One region of the Mesorhizobium hunchu genome, then DNA from elsewhere that is predicted to be linked to it. Evidence: predicted binding sites of a transcription regulator. Region 1 holds the regulator's gene; the other holds the start of a gene.
What was found. The regulator PhoB, encoded in region 1, activates phosphate uptake and scavenging genes when phosphate is short. The targets are predictions, from matches to a motif close to TGTCATNNANCTGTCAT.
Positions count from the first base shown of each region.

Region 1 (7,615 bases):
CTGTTCTTCGACCGGCAGGCCAAGGCAGCGGCCTGAGGCTGGACGCGCTCATGGCGCTTTTTCTCACGCAGACGGAACCAAGGCCGGCGCGCGGACGTTGTGGCGCAGCATTCTAAGGAGACGACCATGCTCTACTGGGCGCTAGTTTTTCTCGTCGTGGCGATCATCGCCGGAGCGCTCGGTTTCGGCGGCATCGCCGGGGCGTCCGCAGGATTGGCGAAGATTCTGTTCTTCATCTTCCTCGCCTTCCTGGTGATTTCCCTGCTTGCCGGTATATTCCGCCGGGCGTGACGCGAAAGATGGGAACGCTGGAAACCGCACCCCTCAAGCGGATTCCAGTCGCCGCCGGGCAGCGCTCCTCATGGAGAGCGGCCCGGCGGAACTGTTTCTGGGGGACAAGGGAGAAATCCCCGTGCGGCAAGCAGGCGGCCGGCTTATATCGGGGGCGAATGGTGGCAGATGAGCTCAGGGAACGGCGAGCAAGGAAAGAGTAAGGACGCGGAAGAGGTCGTGGCTCTGCCCGATGGGTCGAAGGACGATCAGCTTGGCCGTGCATTGCTGCATGCCTTGCGCAACGCCGGCATCGCCGTTCTTTATCAGGATCGGGACCTGAAGACCGTGTGGGCGCGCAATATGCGGGCGCCGTGGTTCGCCGATGACGGCGCGGGCGGTCTCCCTCCCTTACAGGCTGAGCGTCTGGCGGCCGCGCGCCGCAATGTCATCGCCACCGGAAATCCCGAACGCCTCGAACTGAGCGTCCCCGGCGAAGATGGCATGCGCTGGTTCGATATATGGGTGGACGCCGATTTCAGTACCGAAGGCGACGTCCAGGGGGTCATGACCACCAAGATCGAGACCACGGAGCAGAAGCGCCGCGAACAGGCTTTGCGCGCCCTGCTGCGCGAGCTCAGCCACCGGTCGAAGAATCTGCTCGCCATCATCCAGAGCATCGCTTCGCAGACCGGCCGCTATTCCGAGACCATCGCCGATTTCCTGGCGCGTTTTCGCGGCAGGCTCCAGTCGCTGGCGGCTTCGCAGGACCTGGTGACCTCGTCCAACTGGCGCGGCGCCGCGCTCAGAGAGCTTGTGGAAGGCCAAGTGGGTCGCTACAGCGCCGATTCCGCACACAGCCTTCGCTTCGAAGGCGTCAATCCCTTCCTCAATCCGAATGCCGCTCTCCACATCGGCCTTGCGCTGCACGAACTGGCGGTGAATTCGGTCAGTTACGGCGCCTTGTCCCACCCCGACGGATTCGTCGACGTATCGGCGGACCTGGGAAGCGACGACGACGAGGCGCCGGCCCTGTCGCTCATCTGGAGCGAACGCATCGAAAAAGACTCCCGCGGCAACGGCGCGAAGCGCTTCGGTTCCATCGCACTGGAACGGGTCGTCCCCGCTTCGCTCAACGGCAACGCAGCGCTCGACATCAACGACGACCGGCTCCAGTACCGGCTCACCGTACCACACGGCAATTTCGAGACCGACTGAGCGCGTCTCGAAGCAGGTATTGCTGCCCTATCTCCCGACGGAACCTTTCTCGTGCCATCTCCGTTTCTGGCGGCGAGAAAGGATTCCAAGTCATGGAACACGTCGCCGCCATCCTGCTGGTCATCGGTTGCTCCAACGACCTTTCCAGTTGCAAGGAACTTCCCGCCCCTGTCCCCGTCTTCGAGACGGCTCAGGAATGCGCGGATACCCGTCCCTTCGTGCTCGACGACATGGCGGGCCGGCGAGAGCGCGTCTTCGGCACATGCGTTGCCGTCGATCCCGCGCTGGAAGAGGAAGACGGGGAAATCGTCTGGGACATCAGCCCGGACGGCCGCATCGAGGCTTCGGTCGAGCGTCCGGGTTCGGTTGACGGTGACAGCCTTGTCGTGGCGTCTGCGGAGCCGGGTTTCGAAAAAGACCATGTTGGCTTGAAACGATAAAAATGCGACGTATGGCTTGAGCTTGCGCCGGCGGCTGGCCCGTCCCGTCAAGCGAGGGATTTTTAAAGCGAGAGGAGTTCTTCATGCGCAAGCTTATGTTGGCCGTGGCGGCGGTGGCGGCATTGAGTGGCTGCACCACGACGGAACAGGATGTCAGCGTCGGCACCGGCGCCGGAGCGCTGATCGGCGGCGCGATCGGCGGCTGGAAGGGCGCGGCCATCGGCGCCGCAGTGGGTGCGGGATCCGGCCTTCTGGTCCGCAACCTGCGCAACGGCTACTGTCAGTATCGCAGCCCGCGCACCGGTCGCATCTATACGGCCCGCTGCAACTGACACCCGGTTGATCGTCGGTAAGAACAGGGCATCGGCCAGCCGATCCCCTTTTTGCGTCCATAGTATCGCTTACCCTGTTGCCGACTAACAATGAACGCATATCGACGCGGCATCGGTGAAACGGTGCGGGTTCAGGCCGACAGGGGAATCCGGATGGCGACGCTCAGCCCGCCGGGCCGGAAGTCGCGATTGATGGTGCCACGCAATTCGCGCGTGATGTTCATGTCGATCAGCTTGGTGCCGAAACCCGTCCTCGAAGGCGCTTCCAGATCCGTCTGGCCTCTTTCTTTCCAGTCGAGGGCAAGCGTTCGGTGCCGTCCCAGCCCTTCCAGCCGCCATGACACGTTCAGCGCATCGATCGACTTCGCCGCCTCGCCATATTTGAGCGCGTTGGTGGCCAACTCATGGAAGGTCAGGCCGAGCGCCTGGGTGGTGGTTTCGTCGAGCAGCACCTGCGGTCCCGACAACAGGTTTTCGGGCAGCTCCTTGCCGAACACCTGGCCGAGTTCGATCCGCAACAGATCGCTGAGATCGGCTTTCTGCCAGCGCGATCGCGTCAGCATGTCCTGCGAAGCGGCCATCGCCTGAAGCCGCGCCGCGAAGGAGTTGGAGAACTCGTCTATATCTTTCGAGCCTGCCGCCGTCTGGCGCGCGATAGCCAGCACCCGGGTGATCGAATTCTTGATGCGATGCTTCATTTCCTGAAGCATCAGATCCTTTTCGAGCAGGCTCTTTTCCGAGCTTTCGTGCAATTGCGCGACAGCATCGTAGGCCCGCTCCTGATAGCGCGACACCAGCGCGATCGCGCTGGCCAGCAGCAGGCCGAAAATGCCGAGCATGATGGGAACGATCCGCGACGACGGCGCCGAAAACGCACTGGTCGGCCTGAACAGGATCGTCCATTCGCGCCCGGCCACCGTCATCTGCCGCGTCGCCAGGAGTTTGTCGCCGAACGCATTCGTCGGCGGTGTTTGCGAACGGAACATGAGATTGTCGGGATCGACGCGCCCGTCATAGACCTCGATATTCACCGGCAGCAACGGCGCGCGCCGAAGGGCCGCCTCGAACAGTTCCTTGGCGCGGAACGCGGCATACAGGAATCCGCTCGTGACGGTGGTCTTGGTGTCCACGACGTCCGGCGCGGTCGATACGGTCAGGCGCACGAACACCATAAAGCCTGGATATCCCTGCCCCGTGCCGGTGTTCTTGCCCAGCATCGTCAATCCGCTGGCGTGCTGCTCATCGTCGACCATGGCCTTCTGGATCGCCGCCCGGCGCACAGGATCGCTCATCATGTCGTAACCGATGGCGGTTCGGGTCGCGTCGTCCAGCGGCTCGAAGAGCACGATGGGCGCGCGCCACGCCAGGGTCGATGCCGGGTAGATGGATCGGTCGAGGCCCTGGTCGTCGCGCATCTCGCGTTCCGCCACGGCTTCATTTCCGGCCTTGACCAATCTCAGGAAGCCGATGCCGCGCAGGCCGGCGAAATTGCCGTCGACGTCCAGCGCATCGAAGAACGCCTTGAACTCGCTCTGCCTGATTTTGCCGTTGCGGGCGTCGAACAGCGCCTGCGTCGCCCGCAGCAGCGACAGATGGAGATCGACGCGGCTCTCTATGCGGTTCAGCGTATCGTCAGCCGTGGCGGCGAACTTGATGCGCGCCGCCTCCTGCGAGGCGAAAAAGGCGAAACCGGCCATGGCGAGGCTCACCAGGGCGACAGCCACAAACGCTGCGATGGGCAACAACTTCTTCAATTATCGGCGTGGTCCGCTAAAGGCTACGCCCTTCTTAGCAATCTGGCGCGTCAACACAATGGCTGGATATTGGGACAGCGATATCCGCAGGTCATGCTGACCATAGGCGATACCGGACGAAGATCCGCCGAGCGCCAGAGATGCGCGGCAGGCGTGCGGTAACCATCGTCGAGGAAGCGCTGCGCGCGCCAGGCGTCGCGGCTTAATCTTCTCGGATGGCGTAGCCGGCGCCGCGAATGGTGCGGATGACATCGGGCATCCTGCCGGTGTTGACCGCCTTGCGCAGCCGCCCGACATGCACGTCAACGGTCCGCTCGTCGATATAGATCGTCTCGCCCCAGACATTGTCGAGAAGCTGGCTGCGCGAGAAGACGCGGCCGGGATGCCGCATCATGAATTCGAGCAGCCGGAACTCGGTCGGGCCGAGCCTGATCTCGCTTTTCTTGCGGTAGACCCGGTGCTGCTCGCGGTCGAGCATGATGTCGCCCACCTTCAGCACGGACGACAGCACTTCCGGCTTCGCGCGGCGCAGCAGCGCCTTGACGCGCGCCATGAATTCCGGCGTCGAGAACGGCTTGACCAGATAGTCGTCGGCGCCCGTCTGCAGGCCACGCACGCGGTCGCTTTCCTCGCCGCGCGCCGTCAGCATGATGATCGGCAGGCGCTCCGTCTGCGGCCGCATCCTGAGGCGCCGGCAAAGCTCGATGCCCGACACCGCCGGCACCATCCAGTCCAGGACCAGCAGGTCGGGCGTGCTTTCCTGCAGCCGCACCTCGGCCTCGTCGCCACGCGTGACGACCTCGACCTGATAGCCCTCCGATTCGAGATTGTAGCGCAGGAGCACGCCGAGCGGCTCCTCGTCCTCGACCACCATGACGCGCGGTGCGATCATCGGTTCCAAACCTTGCCTCAGGCCGCCGCCGTCTCGTCCCGCTTGGGACGATTGGGCGGCAACTGTTCGCCTGTCAGGATATAATACGCATTTTCGGCGATGTTGGTCACGTGGTCGCCGATGCGCTCCAGGTTCTTGGCGCAGAACAAAAGATGCGTGCAGGCGGTTATGTTGCGCGGGTCCTCCATCATGTAGGTCAGGAGTTCGCGGAAGACAGCCGTATAGCGCGCGTCGATGCTCTCGTCGCTGGCGCGCAGCCGGGTAAGCGCGGCGGCGTCACCCGCTGCATAGTCGCGGATGACGTCGTCGACCTGTTCGAGCACCAGATGGGCCATGCCCTCGATCGAATGGGACAGGTCGCGCGGCACGGCGTTCTCGCCGACGGCGCCGACCCGCTTGGCAATGTTCTTGGCAAGGTCGCCGATCCGCTCCAGATCGCCGGCCATGCGGATCGCCCCCAGCACCGAGCGCAGGTCGTCGGCCATCGGCTGGCGCCGGGCGATCAGCGTGATGGCGCGGGAATCCAGCTCGCGCTGGCGCTCGTCCATGACGATGTCGTCGGAGACGACGCGCTGCGCCAGCGCGACATCCGCCGACAAAAGCGCCTTCGTCGCGCCGCCGACCATCGTGCCGGCCAGTTCGCCCATCCCGTCGATGATCTGCCCGATCTCGCGCAGATCGTCGTCGAAGGATGCAACCGTATGTTCAGCCATCTGCCTTCCCCGTTATCCGGTGCCGCCGCTCAGCCGAACCGGCCGGTGATGTAGTCCTGAGTGCGCTTCTCGCGCGGCGAGGTGAAGATCTTCTCGGTCTTGTCGAACTCGATCAGCTCGCCGAGATACATGAAGGCGGTCTTGGAGGAGACGCGCGCCGCCTGCTGCATGTTGTGGGTGACGATGACGATCGTGTAGTCGTCCTTCAGTTCGTCGATCAGTTCCTCGATCTTGGCCGTCGACAGCGGATCGAGGGCCGAGGCCGGCTCGTCCAGCAGGATCACCTCGGGCTTGACCGCGACCGTGCGGGCGATGCACAGGCGCTGCTGCTGGCCGCCCGAAAGCGACAGGCCGCTGGCGTCGAGCTTGTCCTTGACCTCGGTCCACAGCGCAGCGCGCTTCAGGGCATGTTCCACGCGCCCGTCCATCTCGGACTTCGGCAGTTTCTCGTAGAGCCTCACGCCAAAGGCGATATTCTCGTAGATCGACATCGGGAACGGCGTCGGCTTCTGGAACACCATGCCGATGCGGGTGCGCAACAGGTTGAGGTCCTGCGAGCGGTCGAGGATATTGCGGCCGTCGAGCAGGATCTCGCCGTCGGCGCTCTGGCGCGGATAGAGCTCATAGATGCGGTTGAAGCACCTGAGCAGGGTCGACTTGCCGCAGCCCGACGGACCGATGAAGGCGGTGACAGAGCGCGCCGGCAGGGACAGCGAAATGTCCTTCAGCGCCTTCGACTGGCCGTAATGGAAATTGAGGTGCCTGACCTCGATCTTGGCGGTCTCGGCGGCCGGTTCGGCGGCCACGTCGAGTTCGGTGGACAACATCGGTTTCATCTGTCCTCTCTGCGTCCGGTGAGGCTGCGGGCGAAGATCGAAAGGCCCAGCACCGTCAGGGTGATGATAAGCGCTCCGGTCCAGGCGAGCTGCTGCCATTCCTCATAGGGGCTGAGCGCGAACTGGAAGATGGTCACGGGCAGGCTGGCCATCGGAGCATTGAGATTGCTCGACCAGAACTGGTTGTTGAGCGCGGTGAAGAGCAGCGGCGCCGTCTCGCCCGAGATGCGGGCGATCGACAAAAGGATGCCGGTGACGATGCCCGACAGCGCGGCGCGGTAGGCGACCGAGCGGATGACGATCCAGCGCGGCGCGCCGATCGCCGTACCGGCCTCGCGCAGCGTGTTGGGCACCAGGTTCAGCATGTCCTCGGTGGTGCGCACCACCACCGGTATGACTAGGATCGCCAGCGCCACCGCGCCGGCGAGCGCCGAGAAATGGCCCATCGGGCGCACCACCAGTTCGTAGACGAACAGGCCGATGATAATCGAGGGCGCCGACAGCAGGATATCGTTGATGAAGCGCACGACCGTGGTCAGCTTCGAGAAGCGCCCGTACTCGGCCATGTAGGTGCCGGCCATGACGCCGACCGGCGTGCCGACGGCCACGGCGATGACCGTCATGACGACCGAGCCGTAGATGGCGTTGAGCAGGCCGCCCGCATCGCCCGGAGGCGGAGTCATTTCAGTGAAGACGGCGAGATTGACGCCGGCCAGCCCTTTCCAGACCAGCGCGCCGAGGATGAGGGCAAGCCAGGCGAGGCCGATGCCGGCGGCGACGACGCAGAGCGTCATCATCGCCGAATTGCGCACCTTGCGGCGGCTGTGAAGGGAGGTTGCGGCGGCGACGGTCATGTCGGTCTTCTCTCTCAGGCGCCGGCCTTGCGCTCAATCCGCATCAGCATGTAGCGCGCCAGAGCGAGGATGAGGAAGGTGAGGACGAACAGGATGAGGCCGAGGGCGACCAGCGAGGAGGTGTAAAGGTCGCCGTCGGCTTCCGTGAATTCGTTGGCGATCGTCGCCGAGATGGTGGTCCCCGGAGCCAGCAGCGAGGCCGAGATGCGGTGCGCGTTGCCGATCACGAAGGTTACCGCCATCGTTTCGCCCAGCGCGCGGCCGAGGCCGAGCATGACGCCGCCCATGATGCCGACGCGGGTGTAG
Region 1 is NZ_JBEBMG010000002.1:613,171-620,785, forward strand. It holds gene ABMA46_RS06470 (response regulator) at 1-36, shown strand, start outside; gene ABMA46_RS06475 (DUF1328 domain-containing protein) at 127-291, shown strand; gene ABMA46_RS06480 (sensor histidine kinase) at 460-1,488, shown strand; gene ABMA46_RS06485 (hypothetical protein) at 1,581-1,928, shown strand; gene ABMA46_RS06490 (YMGG-like glycine zipper-containing protein) at 2,012-2,260, shown strand; gene ABMA46_RS06495 (CHASE domain-containing protein) at 2,392-4,014, opposite strand; gene phoB (phosphate regulon transcriptional regulator PhoB) at 4,217-4,906, opposite strand; gene phoU (phosphate signaling complex protein PhoU) at 4,924-5,619, opposite strand; gene pstB (phosphate ABC transporter ATP-binding protein PstB) at 5,649-6,455, opposite strand; gene pstA (phosphate ABC transporter permease PstA) at 6,452-7,309, opposite strand; gene pstC (phosphate ABC transporter permease subunit PstC) at 7,324-7,615, opposite strand, start outside.

Region 2 (7,615 bases), on a different contig from region 1:
CGGCGCGGACGGTGGCTGCGGGCGGCACAGTTCTGGAAGTGTCTGAAAAGGTGCTGTCGGCGATCACGCGGCGCGACAATCCGCAGATGGTCGTCGGCGTCTTCGCCCAGAAAACCATGTCGCTCAAGGATATCCGCCCGACGGACGGCGACGTCTGGGTGGCGCTCGACAGGGTGCGCGACCCCGGCAATCTGGGCACGGTCATCCGCACGGTGGATGCGGTCGGCGCCAGAGGCGTGATCCTCGTCGGCGACACCACCGACCCGTTCGCGGTCGAGACCGTGCGCGCCACCATGGGCTCGATCTTCGCCGTGCCTGTGGCGAAGGCGAGCCTCGAAGCCTTCCTTGCCTGGCGAGGCTCCTTTTCCGGCCTTGTCGTCGGCACGCATCTTAAAGGTGCCGTGGATTACCGATCAGTGGATTTCGCTGGCAAGCCGGTCCTGCTTGTCATGGGCAACGAGCAGCAGGGACTGCCCGAAGATCTTGCTGCAAATTGCGACCGCCTGCTGCGCATTCCGCAGGCCGGCCGGGCCGATTCGCTAAACCTTGCGGTCGCCACCGGCGTGATGCTCTACGAGATCCGCCGCTCGGCGCTGAAACTGGAAGGCCGATCGTGAAGCTGAAGTCGCTCGCGCCCTATGTCCTGCTGATTGTCGTGGCCGTGGCGCTCGACCAGTGGATCAAGCATCTGGTGGAAACGGGCCTGACCATGCACCAGCCGGTCGAGGTTCTGCCGTTCCTGGCGCTCTACCGCACCTACAACACCGGCATCGCCTTTTCCATGTTCGCCTTTCTGGGCGCGGCGGGGCTGATCGCCGTTTCGATCGCCGTGGCCGCTTTCGTGCTTTATCTTGCCCTGCGCACGCAGCCGCGTCAGATCATGGCGCGGGCCGGCTTCGCGCTGATTGTCGGCGGCGCCGTCGGCAATCTGATCGACCGGGCCGCCTATGGGCATGTCATCGACTACATCCTGTTCCACACGCCGGTCTGGTCCTTCGCCGTGTTCAATCTGGCCGACGCCTTCATCACAATCGGCGCCGGCCTGGTGATCCTCGACGAACTGCTGGGTTTCGGCCGGACCGACCCCCGACCTTCGAACGATTGACCGCGTCGCGGCCGCGCCGCAAGGTTGACAGTCACCGCAAGGAGGAACGATGTCCGACAGTTTCAAGGCGATCCTGGTTTCCCGCGACGAGGACAAGCGGCAGTCGGTCGATGTCGTCGACCTGACCGACGCCGATCTGATGGAGGGTGACGTCACCGTCGCGATCGAGGCGACGACGGTCAACTACAAGGACGGTCTGGCCATCACCGGCAAGGCGCCGGTCGTGCGCCGCTGGCCGCTGGTTCCCGGCATCGACTTCGCCGGCACGGTAATCGCTTCCGACCATCCCGACTGGCGTAAGGGCGACCAAGTTATCCTCAATGGCTGGGGTGTCGGCGAGACCCATTACGGCGCCTATGCCGGGCGCGCGCGCGTCAAGGGCGACTGGCTGGTGCCGCTGCCCGACGGCATGAGCGCGCACGACGCGATGGCGGTCGGCACCGCCGGCTACACGGCGATGCTGTCGGTCATCGCGCTGGAGCGGCACGGCATCGCTCCGGATCGCGGCCCGGTGATCGTGACGGGTGCTGCCGGCGGCGTCGGTTCCGTCGCCGTGTCGATCCTGTCCGGGCTGGGGTATCACGTCGTTGCCTCGACGGGCCGTGGCAAGGAAAGCCCCTATTTGATCGATCTTGGCGCTGCCGAGGTCATCGCACGCGACGAGTTGACCGGACCGATGAAACCCCTGGCAAAGGAGCGCTGGGCGGGCGGGATCGATTCCGTCGGCTCGACCACGCTGGCCAACGTCCTGTCCATGAGCGCCTATGGCGGAGCCGTGGCGGCCTGTGGACTCGCCGGCGGCATGGATCTGCCGGCAAGCGTCGCGCCGTTCATCCTGCGCGGCGTCTCCCTGCTCGGCATCGATTCGGTGATGGCGCCGAAGGCGTTGCGTCTTGAGGCATGGCGGCGGATCGGCGAGAATCTGGACCTCGAAAAGCTCGGCAAACTGTCACGCACAATCGGTTTCGACGACATCGTCGGAGCGGCGCACGACATCGTGGATGGCAAGATACGCGGCCGGGTGGTCGTCGACATGTAGGTTTTCCTCTTTCCGGTAGGGGAGGCAAAGGGCCGCAAACCCGCCGGTTCGGTAAAATTCGAACGAACCGCCGAAATCTTCCATAATCTGTCTGTGGCATGACCGCTGCATGGGTGCGGAATCCGCCTTGGCAGAACCGGAAAGACCGAAGGGCGCTCCTGTGGAGGAACAGCCGGCGGCCCAGCGTTCCTATATCTCGCCTCCGCCATTGTCTCCCGACCTGGTTCCGCAAAAGCGCGAGGGGCTTCCTTTTCTCGTTTTCGTCGCGACGCTGGTGCTCGCCGGGCTGTCCTATCTGACGAAAGCGCCGCTTTTCATCCCTGTCTGCCTTCTGGCACTCGGTGCGGCCGGACTGGGCGCGTATTTTCGTGCCAGGAACGCCGAGCGGCGGGCGGCGTCGCTCCTGGACGATACTGCAGCCCGCAGCCGCGTCGAGATCGAGACTCTGGCCGACCGCATGTGGGAGATGCGGGAAAGCGAGGAACGCTTTCGCGGCCTCATCGACGCGCTTGGCGACATCGTCGTGCATCGCGACCGGGACGGCCGCATCGTCTATGCCAATCAGGTGTTTGCAGACCTTGTGGGACATGATCCCCGCGATCTCGCCGGCAAGACGTTGACCGAGCTCGGCATCGAAGTGGGGGTGGTGCCGGACGCCGCGTTCTTCGGCCATGATTGCCTGTCGTCCACGGATGTCGTCTTCCGCAACGGGGGCGTCCAGCGCTGGTTCTCCTGGATAGAGCTGTCGATCCGCGACGAGGAAACGGGCGCCGTCTCCCATCGGGCGATCGCGCGTGACATCACGGCGCGAAAGCAGGCGGAAACCTCGCTCATCACGGCGCGCGAGCGGGCGGAATTCGCCAGCCGCGCCAAGTCCCGCTTCCTGGCCACCGTCAGCCACGAGATCCGCACGCCCATGAACGGCATCATGGGCATGGCCAAGCTGCTTGCCGACACCAGCCTCTCACCCGAGCAGCGCACCTATGTCGGCGCGATCTCGACCTCGGCAAGCGCGCTGCTCGCGCTGATCGAGGACCTGCTCGACTATTCCAAGATCGAGGCGGGGCGGTTCGATCCCGAGCCGCAGCCCATGTCGCCGCGCGAGATCGCCGACAATGTGGTGGAACTTCTCGCTGCACGCGCATTCGCCAAGGGGATTGGCCTTGGCTGCCAGGTCGCCCCCGACGTGCCGCAGCTCATTACGGCCGATCCCGGCCGGATAAGGCAGATATTGCTCAACCTGATCGGCAACGCCATCAAGTTCACCGATCTCGGCGGCGTCCTTGTGGCCATCCAGCGGATAGGTGCACAACCGGTGGATCGCCTGCGCTTCTCGGTGAAGGATACCGGCTCCGGCCTCGCCGAGGCCGACATGAAACGCATTTTCGAGGAATTCGAGCAGGCCGACGGCACGTCAACGCGCAGGCATGGAGGCGCGGGCCTGGGACTGGCCATTTCCCGCCGGCTTGCCGAGGCGATGGACGGCACGCTGTCAGCGTCGAGCCGGCCGGGAGAGGGAGCGGAATTCGTCCTGGAGGTGCCGGCCACGACAGCCGTCGACGCGCCGTCGAACCGGGAAGATCTGCTTGCCGGCTATCGCGCGGTCATCGTTTCGGCGAACGCGGTCGAGGCCGAAGCCATCGCCGCGACCATATGCGCGCATGGGGGCCGTGCCGACATCGCGCAATCGGCAGGACAGGCGACGGCATTCGCGCAAGGATGCGACGCCCTTCTGGTCGATGCCGCGATGGAACAGGTCGACGGCCGGACGCTTCAATATCTGCGTGGCAACGGATTTCCGGCTTGCGAGGCGATCACGCTCATTGCGCCGGCGGACCGCGGCATGCTCGGCGAATTCCGCGCAAACGGCTATGCAACGTTTTTGGCGCGACCTGTGCGCGGCGAAACGTTGTTGCGCGTGCTGATGGCTAGCCGCGGCAGCATGAAGGCGCCGTCTCCGGTCCCGCTGCCGCTGGAGCCCGCGGAGCCGGTCTTGTCTCGGCACCCCGGCCTGTCGGTGCTTATCGCCGAGGACAACGACATCAATGCGATGCTGGCGCGCGCCACGCTGCAGAAAGCCGGACACCGGGTCGAGGTCGTCGGCAACGGCAAGGCAGCCGTCGAGGCGGTCGTCGAGGCCGGACATCGCCGCCGCTACGACGTCGTGCTGATGGACCTGCATATGCCACTCATGGACGGCATGGACGCCATTGCGGCGATCCGTCGGCACGAAGAGGAAACGGGCGTCGCGCCGCTGCCCATCATGGTGCTTTCGGCCGACAGCCAGGAGCGCACCCGCCATGCCGTGCTGGCGCATGGCGCCACCGGTTTCGTCACCAAGCCGCTGGATCCCGAAATGCTAGTGCAGGCGGTCCAGGAACAGGTCGCCATCTGATCGCGACGCTGTTCGGCAGCGACAAAACTGCCTGCGCCATTGCTCCCCCTTTGTTATCACAGTACTGTCACAGTCCTGTTGCACCCAAACTGTATCCCCGCGCCAAGAGGGATGGCTCGAAGGAGAATCGCTCGTGCATGCAGACATGCCGCCGGCCGAAGTTCGAACCGCCGAAGCCCGGACCAATGCTGAAAGGGGCGTTCCGGGCATCGGAGCGCACGACATCATGGACGGAGCCGCCCTGGGCCGGATCGGTTCTCTCGAAGTCCGTCTGGCGTGCAACGAGGATGAGATAGCCGCTGCGCAGGAAGTGCGTTACCGCGTCTTCTATGATGAACTCGGGGCGGGCAAGGGGCGCGCGGATGCGCTGGACCGGCGCGACGCCGACCGTTTCGATGCCGCCTGCGACCATCTTCTCGTCGTGGATACGGGCCGATCCGGCCCGGCGCACAAGCGGATCGTCGGGACGTACAGGCTCCTGCGTCAGGAAAAGGCTGCCGCCTCCGGAGGCTTCTATTCCGAGGACGAGTTCGATCTTCAGGGCCTCGTGGCGCGCCATCCGGGCCTTCGTTTCCTTGAGCTCGGCCGTTCCTGCGTTTTGGCCGATTATAGGTCGAAACGCACCATCGAGGTCCTTTGGCAAGGCATCTGGGCCTACATCAACCACCACGGGATCGGCGTCATGACGGGCTGCGCCTCGTTCCGGGGCACCGACCCTGCCGCTCATGCCGAGGCGTTGACCTATCTGGCGCATCATTGCCGCACCGATGCGGCCTGGGACATCCGGGCCGTGCCGGGCCGCTATTGCCCGATGGACCTGATGCCGATCGAGGCGGTCAGCGCCAAGGCGGCGATCGCCGCCATGCCGCCGCTGGTCAAGGGATATCTTCGCGTGGGCGCCCGGATCGGTGACGGCTGCGTAATCGATCATGAGTTTTCGACGGTCGACGTCTTCGTGGTCCTGCCGGTCAGCGAGATCGCCAGCCGCTACGTCGCCTATTACGGTTCCGACGCACAGCGCTTCGCGGCCTGACCGCTCGTCGAGGCGGTGGCGGCTATGGGTCGCCGGCCTCTACAGTTCGGCCGGCGCCTCCAGAGCGGCCACCAGTGTCGCCAGTTCCGGCTCGTCGATCAGCAGGGCCGCGTCGGCGGGCGAGAGCCAGGAGCGCTGCCGCGAGCCGCGTTCCCGCCAGTCCGCGCGCTCTTCACTTACCGCAAGGAGATAGACGGTCACGTCCACCCGCACGAACCGGGCCGCGAGGCGCTTCCAGTAGGAATAGGTCCCCGCCGGCTCCTTCAGGGTTTTGCCGACAACCCCTGCCTCTTCTTCCGCCTCGATGGTCGCCGCCTTGCGCCCGCTCTTCCCTTTCATCGGCCAGCCCTTGGGCACGATGAATCGTCTTGTCTCGCGCGAGGTCACCAGCATCACCTCAAGTCCACCGTCTTGCGTCAGGCGAAAGGGAATGGCCGCCACCTGGCGCACCCGTTCGCCTTTCTTTGCCTTGCGCAAGGCTTCCTTCTTCGTCGCAGCCATGATTTCCGGTTCGTTGATTCGGGGTCGCACGGATGTCTCTCGATCGTCTTAAGAACATAGACGGCTAATAATTGCAAAGAGCCAAGGGCCCGTCGTCCGGAAAGCGACACCCGTTTAAGGGGACCATGCCGAACAGGCGATCTCGAAGGTAAAATCCGGCGCGAACTGTAAGGCAGCGACGATCGCTCAGCGGCAATCGCGAATCGTCCTGTTTCCGTAGATCCGGATCTGGCAGTTCGGCTTCATGACGGGAACCTGCGGCGTCTGCCGGTTCAGCGGCACCGCGCTGCGGTCCTGGTCACGGTATTGCTGCTGCTGCTGCTGGTACTGTTGCCGCTGAATTCTGTTCTCCAGCGCTCGTAGTTGTCCAGCGTTGTTCAGCGTGGAGGAACCGGTCCGCGGCGGCAATATATCGGCGTCGGCCGACTGTGCCGACAGAAGCGCCAATGCAACCGTGGCGACGGCTGCCATTCTGGCTGGGTCGAAATAAAAGATCGATCTCGCACTCATGCCCACAATATAGGGTTGTCCGACACGTCAACCAGATCGACATGTGGTTTGCGAAAGCGAAAAAAGCAAGAGGGGCCACCCGAGGCAGCCCCTCTTCCCGTATTCGTGACGCGGTGGCGCCAGATTAGGTGGGGTTAGGCACGGCGTTCAGCTTGGTGGCGATCGCGTTGAACTTGGAGTTCAGTGCATTGCCGAGCGCGCCGGCGCCGACGATGATGGCAAGCGCGATCAGCGCGGCGATCAGGCCGTACTCGATGGCGGTGGCGCCGGACTCGTCCTTGTAGAAACGCGAGAGAAGCTTCGTCATGATGATGTTCCTTGTTTGCCCAGTGTGACTTTCGAAAGCCGGTTTCTTTTCGAACCGTGGGCCGATCATGTGCGAGACCGATTTCGGTTGCGTTAATTCGCTTGGTAAACGAAAAGTGGAAGAAGCCCTTGCTTAACAAATAGCCAATGAAATCGGCTTGATTTGTTCGATCGACACCGGCCCACAGAAGAAACCGGCTTGCCGACAGATCAGGGCAAGATGACGGTGAAGATCATCATGGCTGGCTCAGGCGCTTTCGGGCTGTTTCTTCCAGCGTATCGACCGCCAGCGTCGCATCCAGCGTTTCAGCCTGTTCGGCGGGCGCCGGCTCCTCCAATATGGCGAACTGGCTTTCCACCAGGCTCGCCGGCATGAAGTGATCGCGACGCGTCGCGACGCGCGCGCGCGCGGTGACGGGATCGATCTTCAGGTAGAGGAAGACAATGTCGGGGCTGAAGCCGCGCAGCCGGTCCCGATATGCGCGCTTGAGCGCGGAGCAGGTGGCGACGACGCTGCGGCCGCCGTCGATCTCGTTGGCGATTGCGCGGCCGATGGCATCGAGCCACCCGGCCCGCAGATCGTCGGTCAGCGGTTCGCCACGCGCCATGCGCGCGACGTTGTCGGCGGGATGCAGGTCGTCGCCTTCGATGAAAACCGCGTCGAGGCGTTCGGCCAGCGCGTGCCCGAGCGCGGTCTTGCCGCTGCCCGTCACGCCCATGACGACG
Region 2 is NZ_JBEBMG010000009.1:128,610-136,224, forward strand. It holds gene ABMA46_RS16360 (TrmH family RNA methyltransferase) at 1-617, shown strand, start outside; gene lspA (signal peptidase II) at 620-1,105, shown strand; gene acuI (acrylyl-CoA reductase (NADPH)) at 1,155-2,144, shown strand; gene ABMA46_RS16375 (PAS domain-containing hybrid sensor histidine kinase/response regulator) at 2,254-4,539, shown strand; gene olsB (l-ornithine N(alpha)-acyltransferase) at 4,766-5,572, shown strand; gene ABMA46_RS16385 (NUDIX hydrolase) at 5,612-6,073, opposite strand; gene ABMA46_RS16390 (hypothetical protein) at 6,260-6,544, opposite strand; gene ABMA46_RS16395 (Flp family type IVb pilin) at 6,708-6,890, opposite strand; gene ABMA46_RS16400 (gluconokinase) at 7,126-7,608, opposite strand.
Region 2: the regulator PhoB is predicted to act here: its motif matches at 4,594-4,610, upstream of olsB (l-ornithine N(alpha)-acyltransferase).